3 regions of the Pseudoduganella sp. R-34 genome follow, and region 1 is predicted to be linked to each of the others. Evidence: predicted binding sites of a transcription regulator. Region 1 holds the regulator's gene; each other region holds the start of a gene.

Region 1 (10,526 bases):
CCAGCCACCAGTTTTCCAGCACCACGCGCGCGTTCAGCAGCATGCCGACGGTGATGAAGAACAGGCCCAGCAGCACGTCGCGGAAGGGCTTGATGTCTTCCTCCACCTGGTGCTTGTACTCGGTCTCGGAGATCAGCATGCCAGCCACGAAGGCGCCCAGCGCCATCGACAGGCCGGCCTGTTCCGTGATCCAGGCCGCGCCCAGCGTCACCAGCAGCAGGTTGAGCATGAACAGCTCCTGCGAGCGGCGCAGCACGACAATGGTGAACCACTTGCGCATCACTTTCTGGCCGACAAACAGCAGCAGGAGCAGCACCACGGCCGCCTTCAGCCCGGCCAGGCCCAGGGTCTTGGGCAAGTCGGCCGGATTCTGCGCCAGGGCCGGGATCAGGATCAGCAGCGGCACCACCGCCAGGTCCTGGAACAGCAGGATGCCGATGATCTTGCGTCCATGCTCGCTCTCCAGCTCCAGGCGTTCCGTGAGCAATTTGACTACAATGGCGGTCGACGACATCGCCAGCGCGCCGCCCAGTGCGAACGAAGCTTGCCAGCCCAGCTGGATCGAGGGCGGCAGCAGGAAGTGGATGAGCCAGCCGAACAGCATGGTGGCGGCAATGGTGAGGCCGACCTGCGCCATGCCCAGCCCGAACACGATCGAGCGCATGGCCATCAGCTTGGGCAGGGAAAACTCGAGCCCGATCGAGAACATCAGGAACACCACCCCGAACTCGCCCAGCAACTCCGTCGCGTGGCTTTGCTCGGCCAGCCCCATGGCATGGGGGCCCAGCAGGATGCCGACAGCCAGGTAGCCCAGCATCGGCGGCAGGTGCATCATGCGGAAGGCGACCACGCCAAGGACGGCGCTGCCGAGGAGGAGGAGGGTCAGTTCAAGAGGGGAGAACATCCGTTGTTTGTTTTGTCTGGCAAGTTTTTTGCTTATCTAATTCGGCTATACTTCGGGCATGAGTTTAACCCATGAAAAAACAATGCTGAAATCTTTTGATGCCAAGACCGCAACACGTGCCCTGGAACTGGCGCGCGAGGCCCTGCAGATCGAAACGGACGCACTGGCAGCGCTGAATGCGCGTCTGGCCACCGACGAAACTGTAGGCCGGGCGGTGTCCTTGTTGCTTCAATGCAAAGGGCGCGTCGTGGTGTCCGGCATCGGCAAGTCCGGCCACATCGGCCGCAAGATTGCGGCGACGCTGGCCTCGACCGGCACCCCGGCCTTGTTCGTGCACCCGGCCGAAGCGGCGCACGGCGACCTGGGCATGGTGACGCCGGAAGACGTGGTGATCGCCATTTCGTATTCCGGCGAAGCAGCCGAACTGATGGCCATCCTGCCCGTGGTCAAGCGCATGGGCGGCCACGTGATCGCCATGACCGGCAAGCCGGCGTCGAGCCTGGCCAGGCTGGCCGACGTGCACCTGGACGTGTCCGTGGCCAAGGAGGCATGCCCGATGAACCTGGCGCCGACCGCTTCCACCACCGTCACGCTGGCGCTGGGCGATGCGATCGCGGTGGCGCTGCTGGACCTGCGCGGCTTCAAGGAAGAGGATTTTGCCCGTTCCCACCCTGGCGGCGCCCTCGGCCGCCGCTTGCTGACGCATGTGCGCGACATCATGCGCAAGGATGGCGCCATCCCGGCCGTGGGCCTGGAAACGCGGCTGCCCGATGCTCTGCTGGAAATCACCCAGAAGGGCATGGGCATGACCGCCATCGTCGACGCGGCCAACAAGCCGGTCGGGGTCTTCACCGACGGCGACCTGCGCCGCATGATCGAAAAAGTCCAGGACTTCAGCAAGGTCGTCATCAAGGACGTGATGCACCTGAACCCGCGCACCATCGGCCCCGACCAGCTGGCGGTGGACGCCGTGGCGGTGATGGAAGAATTCCGCATCAACCAGATGCTGGTGGTGGATGCCGACGGCACGCTGGTTGGCGCTCTGCACATCCACGACCTGACCCGCGCCAAGGTGATCTGATGACGCTCGAACGCGAAGACCTGCTTGCCCGTGCAGCCAGGGTGCGCCTGTTCATCTTCGACGTGGACGGTGTGCTGACCGACGGCAGCCTGACGTATGGCGCCGACGGTGAAATGGTCAAGACTTTCAATGTGCACGACGGCCTGGGCATCAAGCTGCTGCAGGAAGCGGGCATCAAGACCGCGATCATCAGCGCCCGGCGCACGCCGATCGTGCTGGCACGCGCCAAGGACCTGGGCATCGATTACGTGCACCAGGGCGGCCACGACAAGCTGACCCCGTTCAAGGCCTTGCTGGCCGACCTGGGGCTGGCGGAAGAGCAGGTTGCCTTCATCGGCGACGACGTGGTGGACCTGCCGCTGTTGAGCCGTGTGGGCTTTGCGGTCAGCGTGCCGAATGGCCGCAAGGAGGCGCACGATCGCTCCCACTACATTACCGAAGCTGCGGGCGGCCGCGGCGCGGTGCGCGAGGCCTGCGAATTCGTGCTGCGCGCCAGCGGCAGCTATGACCGCGTGATGGCCCAGTTCCTGGTGTAAGGGCAAGCGATGCGTAACCAGAGGACCGCCCACCGCTTCCGCCTGTCGATCGGCATGATCTTCGTGCTGCTGGCGGCGCTTGGCAGCTTCTACCTGCTCGAGCTGCTGAACCGCGCGGACGAACAGATGCAGGCCGACAAGCGCATGAACGAGCCGGATTACATCATCCATAACTTCTCCTTCGTGCGCATGACCAAGGATGGCAAGCCAAGCTATATCATTGCCGGCGACAAGCTGACCCACCGCCCGGTCGACGATTCGTCCGAGATCGACAATCCGCGCGTGCACAGCCTGGCCGGCGAGAAGCCGCCGATGGAGATCGTGGCGAATACGGCGCGCGTGGACGACGCCAACAGCCGCGTCACCCTGAACGGCAGCGTGACGATCGACCGCGCGGCATCGCCGCAATCGCAACTGCTGCACCTGGAATCGGACAAGCTGGTGATCTTCCCGGACGAAGACCGCATGGAAACCGATCATCCGGTGAAGCTGCGGCTGGGGGATACGACTGCTGCGGCCAACAGCATGCGCGCCAATAATGCGACGCGCGAAATGCACCTGGCCGGCAACGGCACGCTGCAGATTCCGCCCAAGGCCGCGGACCAATAACTGAGGAATGAACATGAAACGACTACTCTTGTCGGCAGCCTTGCTGCTGGGAGTCGCCGCTCCGGCGCTGGCCGAGAAAGCCGACTCCTACAAGCCGACCAACATCAGCTACGGCTCGATGGACATCGACGACGTCAAGCAGGTCACCATCCTGCTGGGCGGCGTCAAGCTGACCCGCGGCACCCTGACCATGACGGCCGAGCGCGCCTACGTCAAGCAGACGCCGGAGGGCTTCCAGCAAGTGACGCTGTTTGGCGACGGCAAGAAAGCCACCTTCCGCCAGAAGCGCGACGGCGCCGGCGACCAGTGGGTGGAAGGCGATGCCGACCGCATCGAGTATGAGGAACAGGTTGAACTGGTGAAGATGTTCAACAAGGCCACCATCCGCCGCCTGGAAGGCGGCAAGCAGAACGATGAAGTGCAGGGTGAGTTCATTTCTTACGACAGCCGCAAGGAATTTTTCAGCGTGCGCAATTCGGCCAGCGGGGAGAGCAAGCCCGGCGGCGGTCGCGGCACCATGGTGATCCAGCCGACCCGTACCGAACCCCCAGCGACGCCGACGGAGAAGAAGTAAGCATGCAAGCAAATAACTGCGCCAGCACGCTGGTCGTGCGCGGCCTCCAGAAAACCTATGGCAAGCGCCAGGTGGTGCACGACGTTTCGCTGCAAGTCGATTGCGGTGAAGTGGTCGGCCTGCTCGGTCCCAACGGTGCCGGCAAGACTACCTCTTTCTACATGATCGTCGGCCTGGTGGCTTCCGATGCAGGCACCATCGATATCGGCGGCACCGACGTGTCGAGCCTGCCGATCCACAAGCGCGCCACGCTGGGCCTGTCCTACCTGCCGCAGGAAGCTTCGGTGTTCCGCAAGCTGACGGTGGAAGAAAACATCCGTGCCGTGCTGGAACTGCAGAAGGTGGACGGCAAGCCTCTGCCCAAGGCGGAAATCAAGCAGCGCCTGGAATCGCTGCTGGCCGACTTGCAAATCGAGAAGCTGCGCGAGAACCCGGCCCTGTCGCTGTCGGGTGGCGAGCGCCGCCGCGTGGAAATTGCGCGCGCCCTGGCCACCAACCCGCGCTTCGTGCTGCTGGACGAACCGTTTGCCGGCGTGGATCCGATCGCCGTGATCGAAATCCAACGTATTGTGCGTTTCCTGAAGGAGCGCAATATCGGTGTGCTGATCACCGACCATAATGTGCGTGAGACCCTCGGCATTTGCGACCGCGCCTACATCATCAACCAGGGCGCCGTGCTGGCCTCGGGCCGCCCGGACGACATCATTGCCAACGAATCCGTTCGCCGCGTCTACCTCGGCGAACACTTCCGCATGTAAACGAAGGCCATGAAACAAACACTGCAACTGCGAACCTCGCAACACCTGGCGCTGACGCCGCAGCTGCAACAATCCATCCGCCTGCTGCAGCTGTCCACGCTGGAGCTGCACCAGGAGTTGGAACAGCTGCTTGGCGACAATCCCATGCTGGAGCGCCTTGACGACCCGCTCGACCACTCGGTACGGCTGCTGGCCGATGGCGCCATCAGCCAGGGCAACGGCAATGGCACCGAAGCTCCCGCCACGCCTTCGGCTGAAGGCCCGCAAGGCGAGGGCGGCGAAGCCCCGGCCGCTGCCGGCGAAAGCGATACCTATGAAGGCGGCGACCATGAAGCCGGCAACGGCAGCGACGACGCCGACTGGAGCGCCAGCGCCGGCAGCAAATCCGCCGACGACGAAGACAGCCGCCCGCAACTGGAAGCTTCCGGCTGCACGCTGCGCGAACACCTGCTCGAGCAGATGCGCGTCACCGTGCAGGAGCCGCGCGACCGCGCGCTGATGGAACTGATCATCGATGCGCTGGACGAGAACGGCTACCTGGAAGAGCCGCTGGAAGAAATCCACGAGCGCCTGCCGCCCGAGCTGGAAATCGAACTGGACGACCTGCGCTGCAGCCTGGTGCTGCTGCAAAGCTTCGATCCGCCCGGCGTCGCCGCACGCAATGCCTCCGAATGCCTGGCGCTGCAGATCAGGCGCATGCCCGGCGTGCCGCTGGTGACGCGCCGCATGGCGCTGACCATCGTCGAGAAGCACCTGACCTGGTTCGCCCAGCGCGAGTTCACCAAGCTGAAGAAAGCGCTCGACTGCGACGATGAAGACTTGCGCGAAGCACAGTGCGTGATCCGCCAGTGCAACCCGCATCCGGGCGCCGAATTTGCGTCAGGCGAGTCAGACTACGTGGTGCCGGACGTGATCGTGAAAAAGGGCCGCGGCGGCTGGATCGTCACCCTGAACAACGACGTGGTGCCGCGCCTGCGCGTGAACGCGCTGTATGCCAACCTGCTCAAGCAAGGCAAGAGCGAGTCGCAGATGAATGGCCAGCTGCAGGAGGCCAAGTGGTTGATCAAGAATATGCGCCAGCGCTTCGACACGATCCTGCGCGTCGCGGAAGCGATAGTAGAAAGACAAAAGAACTTTTTCAGTCATGGCGCAGTGGCCATGAGACCCCTTGTGTTGCGTGAAATTGCTGATACACTGGGACTACACGAGAGCACTATTTCTCGCGTAACAACTCAAAAATATATGCTCACCCCGCATGGCATGTTTGAGTTGAAATATTTCTTTGGTAGCCACGTCGCGACCGAAGCCGGGGGGGAGGCTTCCTCGACTGCGATACGGGCACTGATCGTGCAATTGACAGGAGCAGAAGACCCGAAAAATCCTTTATCCGACAGTAAGATTGCGGACATGCTGGGTGAACAAGGCATGGTGATTGCGCGACGGACTGTTGCCAAATATCGAGAAGCGTTGAAGATCCCTCCAGTTAGCCTCCGCAAATCGTTGTAGTGCAGTGCATGGGTTCCTCTGTGCGTTTCGGCGTGCACGAACTCGAGAGCGACATCATCTTTAGGAGTGTGTATGAATCTCACCATCAGTGGACATCATGTCGAAGTGACCCCAGCCATTCGCGAGTACGTGCAGAACAAGCTGGAACGAGTCAAGCGCCATTTCGATCAAGTAATCGATATTGCTGTCATCCTGACTGTAGATAACCTCACCGAGAAAGAGAAACGCCAGAAAGCCGAAATCAACCTGCGCATGTCTGGCAAAACTGTTTACGTCGAAAGCCTGTCGCAAGACCTTTACGCCGCCATCGATACCCTGATTGATAAACTGGATCGCCAGGTCATGAAATACAAGGACCGTGTGCAGAACCACAGTCATGCGGCCATCAAGCATTTCCCGGATACGTATGAGGCACCACCCACCGCCATGTAAAGGACTGGCCGTGCAGCACACCAAAGGGCGCAATTGGCGCCCTTTTTTGCGACCAGTGTGCGTTAGAATATTTGCATGAGCGAACACGTACACACCCAACTCTCCAACGGTACCGGCTTCATCACGCTGGACCGCCCCAAGACCCTCAATTCACTGTCCCTCGACATGGTGCGCGCGATGACGCAGGCGCTGCTGGCATGGCGCGACGATGCGTCGGTGGCGGCGGTCGTGGTGCGCAGCAGCAGCGAACGCGCGCTGTGCGCAGGCGGCGATATCCGCTTCTTCCACGACGTCGGCCGCGGCAATACGCAAGGCGGCAGCGCGCTGCTGGAAGACTTCTTCACCGAAGAATATGCGCTGAACCATTTAATCCATTTCTACCCCAAGCCTTATGTGGCGCTGATGGATGGCGTGGTGATGGGCGGCGGCATGGGCATCGCGCAGGGCGGGCCGGAGTGCGGCGTGCGCATCGTCACGGGCCGTACCAGGATGGCGATGCCCGAGGTGAACATCGGCCTGTTTCCCGACGTGGGCAGCAGTCACTTCCTGTCGCATGCGCCGGGCCAGCTTGGCATGTGGCTCGGCCTCACCGGGCTGACGGTCGGCGCCGCGGATGCGCTCTACCTCGACCTGGCTGACTACTTCGTGCCGGAAACTGAACTGGCCGGACTGGCCAAGCTGTTCGAGTCGACGCCCGGCAAATCGTTGCGCGATGCTGTCGCGGTCTTTGCCTGCCCGCACAACGCCTTCGCCGGCGACAGCGAACTGGAAGCGCAGCGTGCCCTGATCGATCAGCATTTCTCGGCGGGCTCGGTACCCGCCATCATGGATTCGCTGCGAGGCGACAGCACGCCTTTCGCGCAGAAATCGCTGAAGGCAATGGAATTGCGCTCGCCGCTGATGATGAGCGTGACCCACGAGCTGCTGAAGCGCGGCGCGTCGCTGGGCGTGTCCGACTGCTTGCGCATGGAGCGCAACCTGGTGCGCCGCAACTTCGAACACGGCGAGATTTTCGAGGGCGTACGCGCCCTGGTGATCGACAAGGACAACCAGCCGCAGTGGAATCCCGCAACGCTGGCCGAAGTGACGCCCGCCATGGTGGAGCGCTTCTTCGAACCATGCTGGCCGGCCTGGGCGCACCCCTTGCGCCACCTCGCATGAGGGATCTGGACCGGATCGACCGGGGCATCCTGAATATCCTGCAAGAAGATGCCAGCACGCCGTTGCGCGAGATCGCGGAGCGCGTGCATTCGTCGGTCGCGACCTGCCAGCGCCGCATCGAAAGGCTGCGCAACGACGGCGTGCTGGTCAAGGCTGTCGCGCTGGTTGACCGCGCGCTTGCCGGGCGGCCCCTGACGGTATTCGTGTCGGTCGAACTGGAGAAGCAGAATACCGACATCCTCAAGCAGTTCGAGCACCGCATGCGTTCCGAGCCCGAGGTGATGTCCTGCTACGAAGTGGCCGGCGAGTTCGACTTCCACCTGATCGTCACGGTGGAGTCGATGGAAGAGTACAGCGCCTTCACACGGCGCGTTTTCACCTCGCACCACAACGTCATCAACGTCAAGAGCCTGTTCGCGATGAACTGCTCCAAGTTCGAGACCAAGCTGACGCTGTAGTCACGGCTCGCAGCTGTAGCGCAAGCTGTCGTCCAGCGCGAGCGGCAGCACCAGCGTATGGAACTTGCGGGCGTTGGCATCGGCGCACAGCTTGGCGCGCGCTGCGGGATCGCTGCTGTATGGCGCAGCATACTCCGCATTGAATACCGGCTTGCCGCTGGCGATGAAAGCCTGGTAGCCCTCGCATTCGGCGAACTCATGGCATTGTTCGTTGACGGCGAAATCGAAATCGCCTACCAGGTCCTTCAACTGATCCGTATCGTTTTTCAATGCAATGGACATTCCCCGGTGGTGCGCTTCGCTTGCCAGGAATCGGTTGTAATCGAGCTGCGTGGCGGCGGTAAGGGCGAAGCCGCTGTTGTTCGCATAGCCGTCCACGTTGTCTGCTTCAACGCCATTGCATCCCTTGGAGACTGCCAGGTCCAACCGCGCAAGCATGATCTTCCGCACAGTTGCCGAGCGCGTGTCGAGCCATCGCTCCCCAGCCCATCCTTGCAGGTCCTGGCCCATGTCGGCTGGCGCAAAGCCGGAAAAGTCGGGACGCCAGTTTTCGGAGCTGCCGGCTGAAAAATAGCAGACCACTTTCTTGCCGCTCGCCTTCAATGCCTGGACGGTAGCAGGCGCTGTCTCGAACAGATCGATGTCGTACACGGTTGCCGCATAGGCGGTATTGACCGTCCCTTTCAACTGCCACTGCCAGGTATCGCCCAACGCAGGTTTCCAGTAGGCGGCTGGTGCGCTTGCAGGCGGCGGCGTATCCGAACTGCTTCCGCCGCCGCATCCGCTCATCGTCGCCAGCGCCAGGCAGAAGATACTGATCGGAAGCAGCCGCCGGGTGTGTTGTCGCATCAATTCATCCTTGAAAATATTGGCCGGCAATAGTTTCACGGACGGCTTACGGCATGCTTACTCCCTGGCGCTCATGTGCTTAGGTCAGTGTCGTCCCAGTCATCTCCTGGCGCCAATGCCCAGGTGAACGAATGGCGGCGCTCATGAACGGCTCCGCCGTGCGCTATCGGATCGAAGTCTTTGGGCACGGTCATGCTCCCCATTTGCGCGCTCCTGACAGCGTTATGCGCGCAGTAGAATTTGTATTCCATGAAAATGACCTCGCCGGCCGCGCGTAATGAAGCGCTCGCCGCGAAGTCGGCGATATTGCCATCCCAGTCGGGCAGGAAATCAAATAACATCGCCTCGATGACTTCGTCGGATATTTGACTGGTGTCCAGCGTCGGCACCTGTGCAAAACCCAAGATCCAGGCCAGCGCCCACATATTCTCCAGCCTCCAGCCGACAGTTTGGCCATGTACTGCTTGGGATTCGTGGCGCGGCAGATCGATCAAAGCAAGTTCGCTCTCCGTCATTGCGGCACGCAGGTCGTTTCGCTCGATATAGCCCTGCAGTTGGGCGGTTTCGGCCAAGCGTACAGGCATTGCCGCCCAGGCAAATACGGCTTGCAGTGCCATCAAGCGCCTGCATAGCGTTTGCGCATCACGCAAAGTGATGTCCAGGTCGGGAAGTGGCAAGGAATTCGCGGGCTGAAAGCCGAGCGCCATCAGTTCGCTGAAAACGCGTTGCTTCAGTTTCAGTGCGATGCTGTTACCTGCACCGGACGGCGCCGTGATGGGAGTGTATTTCGGCCATTTGGCCTGAGGATCCAATGCAGACAAATCCTCACCATACAGCACCCTTCCGTTTGAATCCCGCATGGACGAGGGAGTGAACCAGACTGCATCGAGCGCTTCTGCGATCACCGACAGGATCTCGTATCTTTCGTCATTGGCTTCTGCGTCGGGCTCGCAGCTTGTGCCAAGCGCGAAACCGAATTTCTCGGTCAGGGCGAGTACCCTTGCCTGTGCAGGAGCGTGCGGGAAGCGTGCGAAATAGCCGCGCATTCCGCCCATCTGGTCCTGCCACGCTTGTCCGCTGTAATAATCCGGATCGTGGGTGATACTCAGGCGTTTCTTCTTCAGCCATCCGCCGGTCGTCACTTCGATTTCGCTCCACGCGTCGTCGGTGCCCGTGACTTTGAACTTTGCATTCAATTTCTTCAGGACTTCGATTACTAGCCCAGGGTTTATTTCCTGAGCGAATAGCGAAACAGGTTCAGTTGCCATCGTTTGAGTTTCCTTTGTGTCGCCGACCTTTACTCCAGTCGGTCGCGAGCGATGTTGTTGCGTATGGCATAGGCGGCCGCCATCGTGGAAAGGCAGGGCAGCCAAACCCATAGGAGTTCAGATTTAATTACAGTCAAGCCGGCGGGGCCCAGGAAGCGCCCCATGGTCAATGGCGATACGCGGATAAACTGGACCGGGAAGAAATGCCGCTGATCGGAGAATGGCCACCAGATGGCTGCACCGAGGCCGCCGGTTGTCAGCATGTCGAGCAAGGGATGCGAAACGCAGGCAACCGACACGAACGCCATCGTCACCCATCGTTTCGCGTGCAGCCACGGTGCGGCCAGTGCAGCCAGCATTCCCAATGCAAGTGCAAACGCGATCGAATGC
Region 2 (10,526 bases), 2.6 Mb from region 1:
TGTCATCAATATCGTGTTCCAGGGTAAAGCTGCGATACTGCTCGCCGAAATAGCGTTCGCTCCGCACAACGGTACCGCCCTGCTTTTCCTCCTCGACCCGCTTGGTCTCGGCGGCGATCGTCACGCGGTTGCCGGAAATGTCGACCTTGATGTCGTCCTTGTTCACGCCCGGCACGTCGGCTCGAACGGTGTACGAGGATTCATTTTCGTGCACGTCGATGCGGATCGGCTGTTGCCCCTCTCCTTCGCGCGTGATGTTTGCCATCCTGAAGTCGCGGAACAGGTCTTCAAAGTTGCGGAAGGGATCGAAACGGGCCAGCTCAGTCAATGGATCGTAACGCCTCAGATTAGCCATGATTTCCTCCTTTCTCGTAATGCGACAATATTTTAGGCCTCGATCAGGCGGCTTGCCACAGATTCTGGCAATCGGGCGGACTGTCGCTTTCATGACTAATCTATGGCGCCGAAGCCTTCATAAAAGGCAACGACTTTTCTCATTCAGAAATAAATGCTAGGCTACTCTTTTGTGAAATTTACATCGGAGCAGCAAATGATCGTCGGCATCGACCTCGGCACCACCAATAGCCTCATCGCCGCCTGGCACAACGGCGAGCCACGGTTGATCCCCAACAGCCTGGGGGAGTTCCTCACCCCGTCCTGCGTCAGCGTTGACGAAGACGGCACCATCCTGATCGGCAAGGCGGCGCGCGAGCGCCTGCAGACCCACCCCACCAACAGCGCTTCCGTCTTCAAGCGCCATATGGGCAGCAACAAGCAGTTCACGCTCGGCGGGCGCAACTTCCGCGCCGAGGAACTGTCGGCGCTGATCCTGCGCGCCTTGAAAGAGGATGCAGAAGCGGCCCTCGGCCAGCCAATCACCGAAGCGATCATCACCGTTCCGGCCTATTTTTCCGACGCGCAGCGCAAGGCAACCCGCGCCGCAGGCCAGTTGGCAGGCCTCAAGGTCGAACGCCTCCTGAACGAACCGACAGCCGCCGCCCTCGCCTACGGCATTCACCAGCGCGGCAAGGAGACCCAGTTCCTGGTGTTCGACCTGGGCGGCGGGACCTTTGACGTTTCCGTACTCGACCTGTTTGAGGGCGTGATGGAAGTGCGGGCCTCCGCCGGCGACAACTTCCTGGGCGGCGAAGACTTCGTCAACCTGCTGATCGACGAGTTCTTCAAGCAGGCTTCCATTCCCGTCGAACTGAAGCAGGACGGCCGGTTCATGCAAAGCCTGGTGGCGCAAGCCGAGCAGGCCAAACGCAAGCTCAGCGAAGCGCCGGAAGCGCTGCTGCAGACCAACCACGCCGGCATCACCTATTCCATGCCGCTGGACGAGGCAGGCCTCGAACGCATCACCGCGCCCTTGCTGGCTCGCCTGCGCTCGCCGGTCGAGCGCGCACTGCGTGACGCCAACCTGCAGACTGCCAGCCTGGATAACATCGTGCTGGCCGGCGGCGCCACGCGCATGCCGATCGTGCGCCGCATGGTGGCACGCATGTTTGGCCGATTCCCATCCTGCGACATCAATCCGGATGAAGTGGTAGCGCTGGGCGCGGCCGTGCAAGCCGGCCTGAAAATGAACGATGCCGCCCTGGACGAAGTGGTCATGACCGACGTGGCTCCCTACTCGCTGGGCGTCGAGGTATCGATGCACCTGGGTGGCGACCAGTATTCGCACGGCCACTTCGATCCGGTCATCGAACGCAACACCGTGGTCCCGGTCAGCAAGGTCAAGAACTACCATCCGACCAGCGACCGGCAAACTGCCTTGCGCATCAACGTCTTCCAGGGTGAAGCGCGCATGGCCCGCGACAATATCGAGCTCGGAACCATCGAAGTACCGATTTCGCAGGTGCCCGGCCAGAACAACGGCGTGGACGTGCGCTTCACCTACGACGCCAACGGCTTGCTGCAAGTGGAAGCGACGGTGCTCCTGACCAAGCAGACCCACGCCCTGGTGATCGAAGGTAATCCAGGCATGCTGACCCAGGAAGAAATCAAGGAACGCTTCGCCGCCTTGTCCGAGCTGAAGATCCACCCGCGCGAGCGCATCGAATTCCGCACCATGCTGGCCCGCGGCGAACGCCTGTACCAGCAATTGCGCGGCGAAGCCCGCGAACACCTGGGCCGCCAGATCATGCAGTTCGAGCGCGCGCTGGAGGCGCAGGACATGCGGGTTTCGCGCCAGGCCGCCCGCACCTTCAACGAAGCGCTGGAATACTTCGAGCACCAGAGTTTCCTGAACCTGGATTCCTAGCATGCGCGACACTTTCCCCTTCCTGCTCCGGCTTGGACTCGATGCCGGCGCGGACGCCAAGGATATTCGCCGTGCTTATGCGCGCGAGCTGAAAAAGATCGACCAGGAGGCTGACCCGGACGGTTTCCAGGAACTTCGCCAGGCCTATGAAGTAGCACTTCAATGGCAAGCGCACCTGCAAGTCGAGCGCCAGGCAGCGGCTCCCGCCGGCGTCGACGACGTGGGCCCCCCGCTGGCCGCCGCCCCCGAAACCGAGCCCGTCATTGTCGCGCAGCCGGCTCCCGACGATCCATACCAACTCGCCGACCAGGCTTTCACACAATTCCAGTCCAGCGCACAGGAACTGGTGTCGAAAAACGAGAGCAGGCACCAGTCCCGCTGGCGGGAAGCGCTGCAGGCATCGCTATCACACGACAGCCTGCTCAATCTGACTGCGCGCACCATCTTCGAGGCACGCATTGCCCATCTCCTGGCCACCGGCTGGAAGCCCGGGCACGAAACCTTGTTCGTCGCCGCCAGTGAAGTACTGGATTGGGCACGCGACAGCCGCCGCATCCAGCAGTTTGGCGAGGCCGGCGCCATGGTGGACCGTGCCATAGACCAGTGGAAACTGTATGAATCGATGTCGGCACACGCCATGGGGACCGTCAAACAGTTGATCCAGACGGTCCGCAATACGCCAAATCCCGAACGCGTCGCGGCGAGGGACGACCTGATTCTGTTCCATCAGCTGACGGACCGCTTCTATCACTGGTTCTCAATCATCATCGATCGCGAGATCCTGCAGAAATGGCACCAGGCAGCGCAGGCCGAGATCGCGCGCAACGGCACAACGGGCGCCGTTCCGCTTGGCGAAGCTCCTGTGGAAAGCAGCGGCAAGTCGGGCTGGAGCTGGTCGGGCTGGCAGATCACTTTCATGATCATCCTGCTGGTGAAAGGATGCGCCGCGCTTCTTACCAGCGGCAGCCACGGACCAAGCTATACCTCCACGACGGGCCAAGCCGACCCGGTCGCCTACCAGAACGCGGTCAACCAGGCCATGCGCGAAGAACTGCAAGCCGCCAGGACGCTGCAGATCGCCCCGGAAGAGACGCCGCCCACCGAGGAGCAGCTGGAAGCAGTTCGGCGACAGATCTTCTATGTACCAGACCCGGGCAAAGGGTCAGGAGTGCTGAAAGTGAGTTTCGACATCGAGCTGGACGGGATGGGCAAAGTCATCAACGTGCAGAGAACCCAGTCATCCAGCGACCAGGCGTATGACGAAGCGGTTGCCCGGACCTTGAAACACACGACGGTATTCCCGCCGGGCACGCAGCGCAAGTTCCCGGTCTCGTTTTCTTACAAGCTGCCTGATTAGGCCCGCGTCAGATGCTCTTCTTCGCCTTGGCTTCCGGCTGAGGTTCCAGGAGGGGCGATTCCCACTCCATCCAGTCGGGTCCAAACAGCTCCGATGGATGCTGGGTTCGCTCGGAACCGTTGCCGCACGCCAGGCTGTCAGCGGGACAGTACTTGTCGCAACCCCAGCAGACCCGCTCCGGGTGCAAGGGAATGATTGGAAACTTCTTTGCCATGCTTCAATCCTAGCCCTCCCGCCCCCGCCTCAACCTTAATCCAGATCAAGTTTCCGCTGACCTTGCGTTCGCTGTCGAACTGACCCGCTGATCCTGCCATGGCACATTGCCCGTGTATGGGAGACAAACATGACTGAAGTCCGCAAGGGCCAGGCCCCCGCCAAGCTGGAACGCGCCGAGTTCCACCTGCGCTTTACGCGCAATTTTGCCGACCCGCGCTTCGACAGACTGCGCGACGAGGTGGCGAAGCTGGAGGAAGTGGCGTGGCAAGATTTCAGCGACAGCCGCAAGGCGCCGGTGACGGAACCGGCCGGGTCGGGATATGCCGATCCTGGCTACGAGCTGTCAGTTGAATGGAAGGCCGCTGCTGCCCGCCTGCAAGCAGCCGAACAGCGACAGAAAGATCCTGCCACGCCTTCACGCGTCCTGTTGATCTGCGGCGCCGCGCGGAATGACGGCACCTGCCCCGGCGAAATGTCGAAAACCTGGCGCATGCTCAAGCTGGCGGAGGCCACGCTGGCCAGCGAAGGAATCGATACCGACGTCCTGGACCTGAGCCGCCTGACCTCCGAGTTTGAATTGCGCATCCATCCGTGCAAGGGCTGCGTTTCCACCGCCATGCCGCTTTGCCACTGGCCCTGCAGCTGCTACCCCAATCACGGCCTTGGCCAGGTCAATGACTGGATGAACGATATATATGAAAAGTGGGTGTCCGCGCACGGTGTCATCATCTTTACGCCGGTGTACTGGTACCAGGCGCCTTCCGTGCTGAAGCTGATGATCGATCGCCTGGTATGCGCAGACGGCGGCAATCCCGACCCGACCAGCACCCATGGCAAGAAGCCCGAGGAAGCTAAGGCCCTGGAGCTGGCCGGCTGGCCCTACCCCAAACACCTGGCCGGGCGCGCCTATGGCCTTGTGGTGCATGGCGACGTCGCCGGCGTGGAAAGCCTGCGGCGCAATCTCTCCGACTGGCTCGATTGGATGGAGTTGATCGATGCCGGCGCGCAGGCCCGGCTTGACCGCTACCTTGGCTATTACGAGCCTTACGCCACTAGCCACGATGCGATGGACAAGGACGAAGCCCTCAAGCAAGAAGTCCGCAACGTCGCGCGCGCCGTCGGGCATGCCGTGCGCATGCTGCGCTCAGGCACCCTGGCCCGGCCCGACAAAGGCGTGCGATCGCCGCGCCCGAAGTAAATGAAATGGGCCGGCATTCCGCACAGGATTGCCGGCCCTCGGTACAAGCATTACTGTGCGGCGGTTGTGAACGTCCAGGACTTGTTGATGGTCTTTCCATCCACGACAGCGATCAGCGCCACGTTGTAGGCGGTAGCGGCCTTCAGCCGCAGCACCGGCACCAGCGTTGCGGTGAAACCTTGCATGTTCCCGTCATCCGTCAGCGCAGGACCATTGCTCGCGATGACCGGGCCCAGCTTGCCTCCCTTGTTCACCAGGATGCGCGCTTCGACTGCCGTGCCGCCCGCAGGCGTCAGCGTGAACTGGCTGATCGCAATCGGCGCCGTCACTGCCATGCCCCTGGTTTCGAAACTGACCGTTACGGGCGTGCCCGCTTCGACCAGGTCCGGCACAGGCGTTGGCGTTTCGGTGCGATTGAAGAAGACAAAAGGCACGTCCGCCTGGTTTGCGTAGGGATATGCGCGAATACTGCCCGCGCCCGGCAACTGCGCCGTTTGCGTTGTACTCGTCGCAACGTCCACCACGCACAGGGTCGACGCGCCCTCCGCCGGGTTGAAGTTGTTTGCCGCTACACCGATGTCGATGGTGCTGGCAAACAGCAGGGCCGCGTGATAAACCGAATTGGCCCACTCCGCAACACAGGTCATGTATTTGTCCGTACCGACTGTGCTGAAGATCGCCTCCCCCGAGACCGAGGCGGTATAGCCCGCCGCGGCAATCCGGTCCCCCGCGCGAACGCCTGTGTACCCAGGCTTGCCCGCCGTTTCGCCATGCAGTTCGCTGATGCCGTTCTGGTTGATGTAGCTCCAGTGCGCGCCCGCCGACTTGTCCAGCAACAGGCTCTGGGCCAGCAACCCGGAACCGATCTTGCTGCGCAAGGCATTGATGGCGTTGAAGATGCTCAGGTTGCCGCTGCCAGCCGCGTAAGTCGGCGCCGGAACCGACGTGACGATATTGCCTTCGGTAGGCGATGGCGTCTGCGTGGTTGGAGCAGGAGACACTACCGGCGCGCCCCCCGAGCCACCGCCGCCACCGCAAGCCGCCAGCAGCAAGGCCAGGGCAAGCGCCGGAAAACTCCGCGAGTTATGCATGGAATCCCCCACGGCGACGCAGGAAGAGCAAGGCACAGCCCAAGCCCAGCAAGGCGGCGGTGCCTGGCTCAGGGATGGCCGCTGGCGCTTGCGGCAAATCCACCACCGCAATAACTTCAGGTGCAGTGGTCTGGACCGGCATCGAAGGGATGAATACCTCAACGACCGGATGGATTTCCTGTGGCGTCGGGATGGAGATCGGCGAGACCGACGGCGTATTGTCGAAACTCGTCAACGGCAAACTGCTGAAAGACTGTGAAGCGGTGTTACTGTAGTTCATGAAGCTAAATTCGATACTGTTTACGGTGCCAGGACCGGCAATCGCTTGAGCACCCGCCAGAACGGAGCAGGCCAGCAGGCAAGACTTGAACAGCGTATTAGCTTTCATATCGCGCTCCATATTTAGGTTGAGAAAACTACAAGCTGACCGAAGCATCAATCATGCCTACGAGATAAGTACTTGATTATGCTGAGTTAGCAAAATCTGTTACGAGGGATGTGTTAAATTTTACGACATCAAACTTTGCACTTGGGAAATATGATGAACGGCAGCCGCCAGGCGGGCGCTAGTACGCGTTCGACTTTGATAACATACGCGATTCCCTTACAAGAACAGCAGGAAGAAAAGCAGGTGTCAACTTGGGTAATTGCCTACCGGAATGCCGACCGGTCTGAGCATCAGATACAGGCAAAGGCGGCTGGCGTGCTGACGGAGCAAGGTGCAGCCATGCTGGTGAGCGACTACCTACGGCAGCAACAGGCAAGCAGCACTGACACCCCGTTAGCTGCCGAGCAGTACAACTTCCAGATCATCCGCATTCATCGGGTTCCCGGGGACGTTGAAAGCGCGTGAGCCACCTCACGCAATTCCCATCCGCCGTCGCCTTTCAAGTGCAGCACATGCGTATGGTGATGCATGACGGCTGCCCGGTGGGCAATGCTGATCAGGGTAGCTCCGCTTTCACGCAGGCTTTTGTAGAGTGAAGCCTCATTGCCGCTGTCGAGCGCGCTGGTCGCTTCGTCCAGGATCACGATGCTTGGTTCATGCACCAGCACACGGCCAAAGGCGAGCCGCTGCTGCTCCCCCATCGATAGCAGTTTCTCCCAATCCTGTACCGCATCGAGCCCGCCGACACGCTCGGCGAGCTGCGGCAGGTGGACTTGCACCAGGATCTCCAGCAGTTGCTCATCGCTCAGCCGCGTCTGCACGCTCGGGTAGATGAGCTGGCTGCGCAGCGTGCCCTGCTGCAGGTAAGGCTGCTGTGGCAGGAAGAAAAACTCTTTCAGCGGCGGATGATGAATCAGGCCGCTGCCGGTATCCCAAAGGCCGGCGATTGCTCGCAACAGCGAACTTTTTCCGCAACCGCTATCGCCTGTGATCAGCAGCGCATCGCCCGGCGCCAGGACGAAAGACAAGTCTTTCACGAGTACGCGCTCGGACTGCGGTGGACACACCGTCAGGGCATCGACGGCGATCTGCTTGCCAGGCCGCATCCTGATCCGCGGACGTGTTTTCCCGCTAACTGCCTCGCCCTCCGCCACCGGCAGCACGAGCTTGGACAGGGTTTGCAGGCGCTCCGTACCCGCCACGAAGCGGCTCAGGCTCTCAAAGTTATCGACGATCACACCCACAGCGCCAAGCACTGCAGTAAAGGCGCCTGCCGCCTGGATTGCCCGCCCTACTTCCAGTTGGCCGGAAAGCACGCCTTCGGCGAGGATCACCCCGGGCAGCACCAATGTGAGTTGGCTGAACGTGCGCTGGAACAAATTCAGGGTGCGCTGCTTCTTGATGAGCCTGCTGAAATTGTGGAACAGCTTGTCGAATTTGCCGTCGAGGTAAGCACGCTCTTGCGCCTCGCCCCGGTAAAAGGCGATCGATTCGGCATTCTCACGCAAACGCATCAGGCCGAAGCGAAAATCCGCTTCGCGCCGCAATTGCGAGAAATTGAGACGGATCAGTGGCGTGCCAAAGACGTAGAGCGCGACCACGGTACCCGTCAGGGCGTACACGGCCAGCACGCCAACCAGCAGATGCGAAATCGACCATAGCACCGCGCTAAACGCCACCAGCTGCATGATCGAGCCCAGAAAGATCAGCAGGAAATGGATCGAGCGGCCGGTGAATGTGTTGACATCTTCGCTGATACGCTGGTCCGGGTTATCGATCTCGCCTTCCGAGGTCAGTTCGTAGTATTTGCGCCCCTGCAGATAGCCATCGAGGAAGCGTCCGGTGAGCCAGCGCCGCCACTGGTTGGCGAACATGTCCCGCATGTAGTAGTAGAAGGCGTAGATCGGCACTGCAAACACCAGGATCAGCAGGCAAGCCCGCACCGACTGCCAGAAACGGTCGCCATCCCGACCGGCCAGCGCCGAAGTCATCTCGCCGGACTGGTTGTTCAGCATCACGGCAAGCTCGGTTTCGGCAAGCATCAGCACAATCAACAGCAGCAGCAAGCCCCAGGCAGACCTCTTTTCATCTCCAAGCCAGTACGGCTTTGCCACGCTGATGAATTGCCTCCATGCGGCCAGCGACAATGGGGGAACACGGCGCCGTCTCGATGGCGCTGGTTCATCCGGAATTGCAGAGGGATTTGCTGTCATCTTCATAGCCTGAGCATACGACTCAGCATAAAGCCACTCCGTGCGGAAACGGACATAGCCCGAATCGGTGCGTCGCGCTGGCCTCCGTTGACACGATTCGTTGTTGCGGACAAACTTGTTTCATGCTGGCTACGCAGACGAAGCGATCGATCCACATGGTTGACCGTCGCCGAATTTGGCTGATGGGAGTGGCGCTATGCCTGTCATCCAGCCTGCCATCGATCGCTGTAGGGGCCGAACAATTGGTCGTCGACTATATCGTGTCGCACAGCGCCCAAAGGACTGCATGGATACGCATCATCAATGAATTCTCGAAGGCAAACCCCGATCTAGAGGTGGTACATCACGGTTATCCGCAGGAGCAATACAAGCGCAGTTTCTCCGCGCGGCTGCGCAGCGGCCAGGTCGACCTGGCATTCTGGTACGCGGGAGAGCGGCTGCGCGACGCAGTCCAAAGCAAGCTGCTGGTGCCGCTTGATGCCGATACGGTGGCGCTGCTGAAAAAGAAGAAGTTCTACCCGGTCACGCTGGAGGGAACCCGGATCGACGGCGAGGTATTCGGATTCCCGATGTATTACTACCCTTGGGGCTTCGTCTATCGGAAATCGCTGTTCCAAAGCCTCGGGATCGAACCACCGGCATCGTGGAATGATTTCTTGAAAGTCTGCGAACGCCTGAAAGGTGCTGGCGTAACCCCGCTCGGCTTGGGAGCCGCGCACAACTGGCCTGCCACCGGCTGGTTCGACTATTTCGATTTGCGCCTCAATGGCCTGGAATTCCATCGCAAAGTACTGCGCGGCGATGTGCCCTTTACCGATCCCCGCGTTCGAAAAGTATTCGATGCCTGGGGTGAACTGCTGCGTAAAGGCTACTTCTTCGAACCGACCATCGAGCTCGATCACGAACGCGTATTGCCTTACATCTATCGCAAGCAGGTGGGCATGACGTTGATGGGGAGCTTTGTTGCCGCAAAATTTCCCGAGGCGATTGCGGACGATATGGGCTTCTTTGCATTTCCAGGCATTGTTCGCGACATGCCGCAATATGAAGACGCGCCGCTGGACGTGCTGGTCTTGCCATCGCGAGCAGCAAATCCCCACGGTCGAAAGCGCTTCCTGACCTTCCTCGCCGAAACCGGCGCCATCCGCCACATCGCCGAAGCGGACCAGACCTTGCCCGCGCAAGCCGACGCTTCGTTTGGGAATATCCGGCTGGGAGATGAAGCCCGCCAGGTGCTGGCCAGCGCAGCCGGCTTGAGTCCATTCTTCGACCGGGAAGCGAACTCGGAGTTGGTCGGCCCCGTCTTCGAGGGCTTGCGACAATTCTTGAAATTCCCGCATGACACGGAAAAGGCCGTCCTCACCATTGAAACGCTACGCCAGAAATAGCGGCATAGCGCGTGCCCGGTACGGCACCTATTTGGGTTTGCCGCAGGAGTTCAGGTCTTTGCCCATGTCGGCCAGGCCCCGTTTGGTGCCCATTTCCAGATGCAAGGCCATTTCCACGGGATCGTATCCTAGCTCGTGGGTTCCAATGATGATGAAGGTGTCTCCGCGCCGCCATGCATTCGCCTCGCCGTGGAAGTAGGTGCCGATCTGCATCGATTGATATTCGTCGGTGATGTCCTTTTGATCCTTGAAGGCAGCACGCGCGAATTCAATGTCTTCCCGGCTCCCACGCATGAGCAGGCCCATCGCTTCAACATCTTCAGCTTCGTCGATTTGTCCATCACTCAGTTTAACAAAGCGATAACCTGCCAACTCATCGGCATCGTGACCAACTCGGCGTAAGAGTGCCACT
Region 3 (10,526 bases), 1.0 Mb from region 1:
CTATGTGTTCCATTTCTGGGTCGAACTGAAGGACCTGATCGGCGCGGCGCTGGGCGACGCCCATTCGCTGGAGCACATTATCGCCGTGACCTTCCACGGGGCTGAAGGCGCTCCCACCAAGCTGACCGAAACCGTGATCATGCTGGTGGTGCTGGGCCTGATCGACGTGGTCATGATCTCCAACCTGCTGATCATGGTGATCGTGGGCGGCTATGAAACTTTCGTCTCGCGCATGCACCTGGAAGACCACCCGGACCAGCCGGAATGGCTGTCGCACGTGAACGCCTCCGTGCTGAAGACCAAGTTGGCGATGGCGATCATCGGCATCTCCTCGATCCACCTGCTGAAGACTTTCATCAACGCGAAAGACTACGAGCCCAAGGTCCTGATCGCGCAAACCGTGATCCATATCGCATTCCTGCTGTCCGCAATGGCGATTGCGTACACCGATCGCATCACCACCCTGACGCACAACGATTCCAAGCACCACTAATTAGCCAACGAGCCAATCATGACCATCATCAAGCAAGACGACCTGATCGAATCTGTTGCCGCCGCGCTGCAGTACATCAGCTACTACCACCCTGCCGATTACATCCAGCACCTGGCGCGCGCGTACGAAGCCGAACAAAGCCCGGCCGCGAAAGATGCGATCGCCCAGATCCTGACCAACTCCCGCATGTGCGCGGAAGGCAAGCGTCCGATCTGCCAGGATACCGGCATGGTGAACGTCTTCCTGAAGATCGGCATGGGCGTGCGCTTTGAAGGCTTCAAGGGCACCGTGACGGACGCCGTCAACGAAGGCGTGCGCCGCGCGTACAACTTCTCCGACAACAAGCTGCGCGCGTCCATCGTGGCCGACCCGCACTTCGAGCGCAAGAACACCAAGGACAACACCCCGGCCGTGGTCCATATGGAACTGGTGGAAGGCAACACCGTGGAAGTAGCCGTTGCGGCCAAAGGCGGCGGCTCCGAGAACAAGACCAAGTTCGTCATGCTGAACCCTTCCGACTCGCTGGTCGACTGGGTGCTGAAGACCGTGCCGCTGATGGGCGCCGGCTGGTGCCCGCCAGGCATGCTGGGCATCGGTATCGGCGGCTCCGCCGAAAAAGCCATGCTGCTGGCCAAAGAGTCGCTGATGGAAGACATCGACATGTTCGAGCTGAAAAAGCGCGGCCCGCAGAACAAGCTGGAAGAACTGCGTATCGAACTGTGCGACAAGATCAATGCCTTGGGCATCGGCGCACAAGGCCTGGGCGGCCTGACAACCGTGCTGGACGTGAAGATCAATATGTACCCGACCCACGCTGCATCCAAGCCGGTCGCCATGATCCCGAACTGCGCGGCTACCCGCCACGCGCACTTCGTGCTGGATGGTTCCGGCCCGGCCTACATCGAGCCGCCAAAGCTGTCCGACTGGCCTGATGTCACCTGGGCTGCCGACACCGAAAAATCCAAGCGCGTCGACCTGAACACCCTGACCAAGGAAGAAGTGGCCTCCTGGAAGCCGGGCCAGACCCTGCTCCTGAACGGCAAGATGCTGACCGGCCGCGATGCCGCCCACAAGCGCATCCAGGACATGCTGGCCAAGGGCGAGCAACTGCCGGTGGACTTCACCAACCGCGTGATCTACTACGTTGGCCCGGTTGATCCAGTGCGCGAAGAAGTTGTTGGCCCTGCCGGCCCGACGACCGCAACCCGCATGGACAAGTTCACCGACATGATGCTGGAGAAAACCGGCCTGATCTCCATGGTCGGCAAGGCGGAACGCGGCCCAACCGCGATCGAATCGATCCAGAAGCACAAGTCGGCATACCTGATGGCCGTCGGCGGCGCTGCTTACCTGGTGTCGAAGGCGATCAAGGGCGCCAAGGTGGTCGGCTTCGAAGACCTGGGCATGGAAGCGATCTATGAATTCGACGTGGTCGACATGCCTGTCACCGTGGCCGTCGACTCCACGGGCACTTCCGTGCACAACACCGGCCCGAAAGAGTGGCAGGTGAAGATCGAGTCCCTGAAGGCGGCGCAGCCAGCATAAATGATTCATCCGATCCCCTCCTCCGCCGACGCGCCGATCGGGGTCTTTGACTCCGGCGTCGGAGGGCTCTCCGTGCTGCGCCATATCCACGCGCAGCTGCCGCACGAGCACGTGCTGTACTTCGCCGACTCCGCCTTTGCCCCCTACGGCGCCAAGACGAACGAATGGCTGGTGCAGCGTGCCATTGCTGTGACCGCCTTCTTGCTCGATAAGGGCGCCAAGGCGCTGGTGGTGGCCTGCAATACCGCCACCGTGGCTGCCATCAAGGCGGTGCGCGCTGCCTATCCTTCGCTGCCTGTGGTTGGCGTGGAACCGGGTCTCAAGCCCGGCGCCGCGGCCACCCGCAATGGCACGGTCGCCGTCCTGGCAACGGCAAGCACGCTGCGCGGCGAGAAGTTCCTGGCCTTGCGCGAACAGATCTCGAGCTCAAACGGTACGCGCTTCCTGCTGCAGCCCTGCATCGGACTGGTAGAGCGCATCGAACAGGGCGATTTGACCGGTGACGAAACAGCAGCCATGCTGAAGGGCTATGTGGACCCGCTGCTGGAGCAAGGCGCCGATACGCTGGTCCTCGGCTGCACGCACTACCCGTTCGTGCGGGACGCCATCGCGCAGCTTGTTGCGGCACGCGGCGACGCCGCGACGGTCACGCTGATCGACACCGGCGACGCCGTAGCCCGCCAACTGGCACGACTGCTGGAAGGCGCAGGCCTGCTGCGCCCTGGCGGCACGCCAGCCCACCTGCATGGCTACACCAGCGGCAACGCAGAGGCGCTGCAGCAGCAGTTTGCCAGCCTGCTCGGACTGCACCCTCAGGTCGATTCCGTGATCGTTTGAAATATATTTGCCAGATTATCGGAGTCCCTATATAATCTCGGCTCTGTCGCGCTATGGTGCGATGGAAAAGAAGTTTTCAGTGGTGGCTGTAGCTCAGTTGGTAGAGTCCAGGATTGTGATTCCTGTTGTCGTGGGTTCGAGCCCCATCAGCCACCCCAATTTACTTGGTTGAAAACACAAAGTTGGAATCTTCCAGCGAGTGACAAAAATAGCCGCCTTAGCGGCTTTTTTTTCGTCCATCCGCTTTACGCTTCGTCCATGTTTGCAGCCCTCGCCCAGTTCGAGCGGAATCAGCTGACAGAACGAATGCATGCCGGACCATCGAGTGTAAGCCGAAATCCATCTTATGCTTTAGCGTCGCGATCGTACAAAAAAATGCCCGCAAAAGCGGGCATTTGGTTGGAATCGAAATTATTCTGAGATTACAGAAGAGCGGCAGCAGTAGTTTGGCGGCAGTTTGCCGGTACGTATTTGAATTTATCTGCCGAATCCACGCTACAAGCCCAGGTCAGTTGGTGGGTTGGAATAGTGCCTTGGGTTAGCGGGGTCCCAACAGCACCATTGGCGCCTGCGCCATCAAATGGAGTCAAGGTGATCGTCAAATCACCGGCTTTTGCGGTCGTCTTGACAGTAATCACGCCGGCAGCGTTGACGGCAAGTACAAGTACAATGTTCTGCGTCGCTTGACCTACATTAAGAGGCGTCGCAAACGGAGTGCCATTGGCAGCGTTGTCGGATACGGCAATTTTAGCGGCGTCAGCAGCAGCAATTGCTTCCGTCACCCGAGAACGAACGGCGTAGTCTTGATATGCGGGCAAGGCGAGTGCCGCCAGAATACCGATGATCGCCACGACGATCATCAGTTCGATCAAGGTAAAACCCTGCTGTACTTGCTTTCTGTATTGTGCGAATTTCATATTTTTCCGGCTGAGTATTAAAAACGAGAGCACTCGAAGTTTCACTTCACACAAAATATTGAGCAATGAGCGTGCCAGGGCCCGGGCGCATAAAAAATGCCCGCAAGAAGCGGGCATTTTTTTAACGGACCAAAGGATAACAAATCTGACAGCCCGACTGGGAAACCTGGCCGGAATGCCTGGTTAATTAAAGCAGTGCGGCAGCAGTGGTTTGGCGGCAGTTTGCCGGTACGTATTTAAATACGTCCGCCGAGTTCACGCTGCAAGCCCACACGATCTGGTTAGCTGGAGGCGTACCCGCGGTCAGCGCGGTGCCAACTGCACCGTCAAACGGGGTCATCTTAATCGTAACAGAACCTGCGCGGGCGGTGGTCACGACGGTGATAACGCCGTTAGCGTCGATGGCAGGTACAGTTGCAATATTCTGAGTGGTTTGGCCGGCGTTGAAACCGGTCGCGAATGCAGTACCGTTAGCAGCGTTGTCCGCTACGGTAACTTTAGCCGCATCAGCGGCAACGATTGCTTCTGACACGCGGGAACGAACGGTGTAGTCCTGGTATGCAGGCAGTGCTACAGCCGCCAGGATACCAATGATCGCCACGACGATCATCAGTTCGATCAGAGTAAAACCTTGCTGTGCTTGCTTTTTATACTGTGCGAATTTCATGATTGTCTCCTGTTGAGGGGTCAAGAGCCACACTGGCCCAAAAGTCTTACTGCACACGGCATATCGAGCAATCAGCGTACCAAGACAAATGGACAATGTTTCTGCCATTTTTTGGCGAGATTCAGGCATTTGGAGTTCCGTGGCGCAGGTAAATGCTATGCCACCAATTTGGCGTGGCACGACAACCGGCGTGTCATGGGCGTTGGCATGGTCCTGGGTTGTGCCATGTTTGCCACCAGGCCAAGCTTCAAACTGATCATTGGGCTGCGGAGACACATATCAGGTATCCCCGGATCATCTAGCAGGCCACACAGATCTCATCAGGGGGCGCCGTCAGCACAGAGCGCAGAGCCTGCACTGTTGAGGGCATAAATAAAATGCCCGCAAAAAGCGAGCATTTTTTGTGGTCGGGCCAGAAAATATTGAATTTGACAGCCCGACCGGCAAAGCCTGCTGAAATGCTTTGCCAATTACAGCAGAGCAGTAGCAGCAGCTTGGCGGCAGTTTGCTGGCACGTACTTAAATTTTGCGGCCGCACTCACGCTGCAGGCCCACACGATTTGGTTGGCTGGAGGAGTACCTGCAACCAGCGCAGTACCGACAGCGCCATCAAACGGGGTCATTTTGATCGTCAGATCACCTGCGCGAGTAGTAGTCACGACGGTAATAACGCCGGTTGCTGTGGTGACGACAGGTGGAGTTGCAATGTTTTGCGTTGCGACACCTGGATTCAGGCCGGTGGCAAACGGAGTGCCGTTGGAAGCGTTGTCGGCGACGGTAATCTTAGCGGCATCTGCAGCAACAATGGCTTCCGATACGCGGGAGCGAACGGTGTAGTCCTGGTATGCGGGCAGTGCTACAGCCGCCAGGATACCAATGATTGCCACAACGATCATCAGTTCGATCAGGGTAAAACCTTGCTGTGCTTGCTTTTTATACTGCGCGAATTTCATTTTCTTTCCTGTTGAGTGTTAAGAGCCAAACTGGCTCAAAGTATTGCTGCGCTTGCATACTATACAATAATCGTGCCAAGGCAACATGATGGTGTTTTTGCCATTCTTTGGCAATAATTTCATGTCTCGAGCAAATGGCGCACGTAATTAGTGTGCCATTATTCGCATCCTGCACGACAGCCAGCTGATGACAAGGGTTTTGACACAGCATTCAGGTGTGCCATAGTGGCTTACTACCTCAGCCACCTCTTCGCTATTCGAGAGAAATGTTTGCTGGCAACTACAGATGAAGAATGAACGTTTTGGCGCAGATTCGCCATTGGATGCCGAAAATACGATACGCGACAGGAAGTAAAAGAACGAGGAAGACGATTCCTCTGGTGCCAACGGCATCAAAAGTGCCAGCACACTCTAGCTGGCGCTGCCCCGCCACGGTGCCAAGGCGGTGGCGATCAAGACGGAAGGGCAGCAGACGGCGCTGATCGACACGGTCCTTGTATTAAATTGCAAAAAATGCCTTGCAAAAGGGAGGCGTCCATATGCCGTCCATGCTCGACGCCCCCATGAAAAATGCCCGCGAAAAGCGGGCATTTTTAGTCATCTGGGTAGAGGATAATAAATCCTCATAGACCGATGTTTCGCTGATTACAGCAGAGCAGTAGCAGCAGCTTGGCGGCAGTTTGCTGGCACGTATTTAAATTTAGGAGCCGAATCGACGCTGCAAGCCCACACGATTTGGTTGGCTGGAGGAGTGCCTGCAACCAGGGCGGTACCGACAGCGCCGTCAAACGGGGTCATTTTGATCGTCAGATCGCCTGCACGAGTAGTAGTCACGACGGTAATAACGCCGGTTGCTGCGGTGATGGCAGGTGGAGTTGCAATGTTTTGCGTTGCGACACCTGGATTCAGGCCGGTGGCAAACGGAGTGCCGTTGGAAGCGTTGTCGGCGACGGTAATCTTAGCGGCATCTGCAGCAACAATGGCTTCCGATACGCGGGAGCGAACGGTGTAGTCCTGGTATGCTGGCAGTGCTACAGCCGCCAGGATACCGATGATTGCCACAACGATCATCAGTTCGATCAGGGTGAAACCTTGTTGCGCTTGCTTCTTATATTGTGCGAATTTCATATTCTCTCCTATTGAGTGTTGAGAGCCACTTTGGCTCAAAGTTTTTGCTGCACACCGCATATCAAGCAATGAGCGTGCCAGGGGAGTTTAGGCGATGTTTTGGTCATTTTTTGGCAATACTTCTGGTATCCGACGCCTGTGGCGCAGGCAAATGCCGTGCCAACATGTGGCAACCAGCGTATCATTAGAGCTTGGCACGGCCATTTGGTGTGCCATGATATCCTGAGTTTCGTCTGCAACGTTCGCTGGCAAACCTGACTAAAGATGAGGAATGAATCAACAAATCAAAATTAGCACCGCAATCACGTTGACGGGCTGGAGCAAGCGCACTTTTTGGCGCAGATTTGCTGATGGTTCGGTGGAACGGGGTGCCGAACACGTGAAAGTAAACGAAATATCGACAGTTGTGCTCGATTCGATACTTCCACACCTGTCAGTAACGCTCACCGCCGAGGACTTGCAACTTGTACTGGAAGCAGACGCAGGACACCCGCTGGCGCAGTGCGATCTGGCCCTATTGTTTCGTGGCTTAGAGAAGCACAAGGAGGCGTTGTACTGGCTTGAACTCGCGATCAAGCAGGGCGATGTGAGCGCTATGCACTGGATGGGCCGGTCTTATGTTGAGGGCACAGGTGTTCTCAAGGATGAATATATCGGATTGATGTGGATTGCGAAGGCTGCAGCTGGCGGCCACGCAGTATCGCAGGCCCAAGTTTCCGGCTTGATTAATGGCGCAATTGCAAAGCGCAGCGAGTGACACCACCGTCCCTGCATGGGTCCCAGGTTGTGATTTAGCATTTCTGAAATATAATTAATTTCAGACAACTTGCCAGGAATCGCGTGGACTTCCAGTCTTTGAATTGCCCCCAGTGTGGCGGCATACTCCCGCGCCAGGCGATCTGGCGCACCGTCGCCTGCCCGTATTGCGACGCCACCGTCACCCGCTCCGATTCCATCGTCGACGTGGCGCGCTATCACGAAGCGCTCCATCGCTTCCAGAACGACCCGGCCGGCCAGGATGTCCGCTGCGGCGAACGGCGCTACCGCACCATCCGCCACTTATATATAGGCGCCAGCGCGCGCGTCATGCTGGCTCGGCGCTGCGGGCGGCTGGGCGAACACGTGGTGCTGAAATACGCCGACGCGGTCAAGCTGGGGCGCGAGCGCGACATCCTGCGCCAACTGCAGGCGGACACCTCGCCGGGCTCCGCATATTTCTCGCAGCGCCTGCCCGAGTCGGTCGCACTGGGCCCGGACGGCAATGGCGGCACGGTACACGTACTGCGCCATCCACCGGGCTATTGGGGCAGCCTGGCCGAAGTCCACCGGCTTAATGGAACCGGTCTTGATGCGCGCCATGTGGTCTGGATGTGGCGCCGCGTACTTGAAGCGCTGGCGCACGTGCACAGCATCGGCTGGAGCCACGGCGCGGTGAGCCTGGAACATATGCTGGTGCACCCTGCCGACCATGGCGTGTTCATGATCGGCTGGTCAGGCGCGAAGCGGGCTGGCGACCAGTCGCGCGACTTGGTGCAGTCGGCGTGGAGCATGCGCGCCCTTCTCGCCGGCCAGCGTGCTGGAGACGACGCGCCAGCCTTGCCAGCGTCGGTACCGGCGCCATTGGCGCAGCTGCTGCAGCGCGCCTGTTCCGACGCCAGATGGTTGCGGGCGCAAGGCGCAGCAGGCTTGCACTACGAAGTCACCAGCGCAGCGGCAGCCGCTTTCGGCCCGCCGCGCTTCCTGCATTTTCACCCAACACCCTAAACGTATCCAAAGGAGCCAAATTGGGACACGGTAACTACTCCTTCGCAGCCCACGCTGCCCTGGTCGCCGATCGCGCATCCGCGTCGCGCACCGAAGTATTCCAGCAACGGGCCTGCCATCCCCTGATGAACCCCAAGGGCATCAAGATGCGCGAGTCGCGCGATAATCCCGATCATCCGAATTCGCTGGGCATTGTGTTCGCGCTCGACGTCACCGGTTCGATGGGCGACATCCCGCAGCAGCTGGCGACGAAAGAGCTGCCGACCTTCATGCGCTTACTGATGGCTTGCGGCGTCCCGGACCCGCAAATCCAGTTCATGGCAATCGGCGATGCGGTATCCGACCATGCGCCTCTGCAGGTCGGCCAGTTCGAATCGACCGCGGAATTGATGGACCAGTGGCTGACCTGGAGCTATATCGAAGGCGGCGGGGGCGGCTCGGGCGAGGAGAGCTATGAACTGGCCTTCTACATGGCGGCCCAGCACACCGACCTCGATTGCTGGGCCAAGCGCCGCAAGAAAGGCTACTTGTTCCTGACCGGCGATGAACTGCCCTACCCTGCGGTGTCGCGCCACCAGGTCGAAGCACTGGTCGGCGACCGCCTTGACCAGGACTTGCCGATCGAAGAGGTGATCGCAGCCGCTTCCGAGACTTTCCACTTGTTCTTCCTGATTCCCGACCTGCAGCGCCGCCAGCGATGCGAAGCGCGCTGGCGCGAGCTGCTGGGCGACCATGTGATCTGCATGGAAGCGCCGCAAGATGCCTGCGCAGTTGCCGCCTCCATCGTGGCCCTGACCGAAGGCGCGTTGCCGAAGCTGGACTCCTTGCCAGGCGTTCTGTCCGGCGAAGGCATTGACGGCGGCCGCGTGTCCGCTATCGTCCGCGCCTTGCGCCCGTATGCAGCCCTGCTGGATAAGGGCACGGCGCATGACTTTCCGGTGTCGTCGCCGGCCGTGGCGCTTGGCGAACGTCCTTGGTGGAGGCGTCTGTTTGGTTGAGGGCAGGATTGTATCGGTCATCGGACTAGCCTTTGGCGACTGCGGCAAAGGCTTGTTCACGGATTACCTTTGCCGTGCCAGGTCAGCGCACACGGTAGTTCGCTTCAACGGCGGCGCGCAGGCCGGGCATAACGTAGTCTTGCCTGACGGCCGCCATCACACCTTCTCCCAGTTCGGCGCCGGCACGTTCAATCCCGGCGTTGCGACCGTCTTGTCCGCGCCAGTCGTGGTCCATCCGACCGCGTTGCTGGTCGAGGAAAACTACCTGCAGCGCGCGGGCATCGGCGATGCGCTGGACCGCCTGCTCATCGATGCCCGCTGCCTCGTCACCACGCCATACCACGAGGCAGCCGGCCGCCTGCGCGAACGCGCGCGCGGCGCTGCGGCACACGGAAGCTGTGGTGTAGGCTTCGGCGAAACGGTGGGCCATGCACTGGCCCAGCCCGAACAGGCGATTCGCTATGGCGACTTGCTGCATCACTCACGCGTCCGCAACAAGCTGGAAGCCATGCGCCACTACCTGCGCGCTGCGCTGCCCGCCCGCGCGGCGGCGCTGGACCGTCAAGACGCGGCAATCCTGGATGATCCAGGTTTCGGGCTGCTGTGGCTCGAACACGTACAACGCCTTATCGCCAAGGTAGCGCCCTTCGCGCCCGAACAGGTCGCCGCACAACTAGCGCGTCCCGGCTGCATTGTGATGGAAGGCGCCCAGGGAATGCTGCTCGATGAATGGCATGGCTTCCATCCGCATACGACATGGAGCAGCACCGGCCCCGTTGCCGCCGAAGCCGCTCTGGCTGGCTACGGCGTCTCTGAACGCATCAGGCATTTCGGAGCAATGCGCAGCTACCTCACCCGCCACGGCCAAGGTCCCATGCCGACCGAAGACCAGGCGTTGCAAGCCCTGGCAGAACCGCATAACGCCGATAGCGGCTGGCAAGGCAGCTTCCGCCGCGGTCATCCAGACGCCGTCCTGCTGCGCTACGCGCTTGCCGCCGCCGGCCGCATCGAAGGCTTGCTGGTCAGCCACCTCGACGCTTTCCGGGGCGGGGCCGAACTGCGCTGGGCCCACAGCTACCAGCTGCACGGCCGTGAAATCCGCGACCTCCCCCTCTCCGGCCAGCCCGACCTGGCTCACCAGGAAACGCTGTGCGGGCAGCTGCGCGCTGCGAGCCCCAACTACGCCGACACGCTCATCGCCAACGCCGACGCATTCGTCGATGA

The links. The regulator sigma-54, encoded in region 1, starts transcription at its own class of promoters, with help from an activator protein. The targets are predictions, from matches to a motif close to TGGCANGNAANCTGCTTT.
Region 2: a site for sigma-54 is predicted at 6,555-6,572, ahead of ACN9MW_RS16275 (PEP-CTERM sorting domain-containing protein). Genes of this name have one in related genera too.
Region 3: a site for sigma-54 is predicted at 6,603-6,620, ahead of ACN9MW_RS08850 (pilin). Genes of this name have one in related genera too.

What each region holds. Positions count from the first base shown of each region.
Region 1 is NZ_CP184572.1:932,757-943,282, forward strand. It holds gene ACN9MW_RS04370 (cation:proton antiporter) at 1-904, opposite strand, end outside; gene ACN9MW_RS04375 (KpsF/GutQ family sugar-phosphate isomerase) at 987-1,985, shown strand; gene ACN9MW_RS04380 (KdsC family phosphatase) at 1,985-2,521, shown strand; gene lptC (LPS export ABC transporter periplasmic protein LptC) at 2,531-3,130, shown strand; gene lptA (lipopolysaccharide transport periplasmic protein LptA) at 3,144-3,704, shown strand; gene lptB (LPS export ABC transporter ATP-binding protein) at 3,707-4,462, shown strand; gene ACN9MW_RS04400 (RNA polymerase factor sigma-54) at 4,472-5,968, shown strand; gene hpf (ribosome hibernation-promoting factor, HPF/YfiA family) at 6,041-6,400, shown strand; gene ACN9MW_RS04410 (enoyl-CoA hydratase/isomerase family protein) at 6,476-7,561, shown strand; gene ACN9MW_RS04415 (Lrp/AsnC family transcriptional regulator) at 7,558-8,019, shown strand; gene ACN9MW_RS04420 (endo alpha-1,4 polygalactosaminidase) at 8,020-8,868, opposite strand; gene ACN9MW_RS04425 (DUF4272 domain-containing protein) at 8,940-10,136, opposite strand; gene ACN9MW_RS04430 (metal-dependent hydrolase) at 10,166-10,526, opposite strand, start outside.
Region 2 is NZ_CP184572.1:3,534,072-3,544,597, reverse strand. It holds gene ACN9MW_RS16305 (Hsp20/alpha crystallin family protein) at 1-355, opposite strand, end outside; gene ACN9MW_RS16300 (molecular chaperone HscC) at 551-2,263, shown strand; gene ACN9MW_RS16295 (TonB C-terminal domain-containing protein) at 2,265-3,620, shown strand; gene ACN9MW_RS16290 (DUF3079 domain-containing protein) at 3,628-3,834, opposite strand; gene ACN9MW_RS16285 (flavodoxin family protein) at 3,964-5,034, shown strand; gene ACN9MW_RS16280 (CAP domain-containing protein) at 5,085-6,125, opposite strand; gene ACN9MW_RS16275 (PEP-CTERM sorting domain-containing protein) at 6,118-6,513, opposite strand; gene ACN9MW_RS16270 (hypothetical protein) at 6,664-6,978, shown strand; gene ACN9MW_RS16265 (ABC transporter ATP-binding protein/permease) at 6,945-8,732, opposite strand; gene ACN9MW_RS16260 (ABC transporter substrate-binding protein) at 8,849-10,114, shown strand; gene ACN9MW_RS16255 (hypothetical protein) at 10,142-10,526, opposite strand, start outside.
Region 3 is NZ_CP184572.1:1,929,626-1,940,151, reverse strand. It holds gene ACN9MW_RS08885 (TIGR00645 family protein) at 1-493, shown strand, start outside; gene ACN9MW_RS08880 (fumarate hydratase) at 512-2,038, shown strand; gene murI (glutamate racemase) at 2,039-2,875, shown strand; tRNA gene ACN9MW_RS08870 (tRNA-His) at 2,958-3,033, shown strand; gene ACN9MW_RS08865 (pilin) at 3,298-3,792, opposite strand; gene ACN9MW_RS08860 (pilin) at 3,980-4,459, opposite strand; gene ACN9MW_RS08855 (pilin) at 4,930-5,412, opposite strand; gene ACN9MW_RS08850 (pilin) at 6,058-6,540, opposite strand; gene ACN9MW_RS08845 (tetratricopeptide repeat protein) at 6,812-7,297, shown strand; gene ACN9MW_RS08840 (protein kinase family protein) at 7,381-8,304, shown strand; gene ACN9MW_RS08835 (VWA domain-containing protein) at 8,325-9,302, shown strand; gene ACN9MW_RS08830 (adenylosuccinate synthetase) at 9,355-10,526, shown strand, end outside.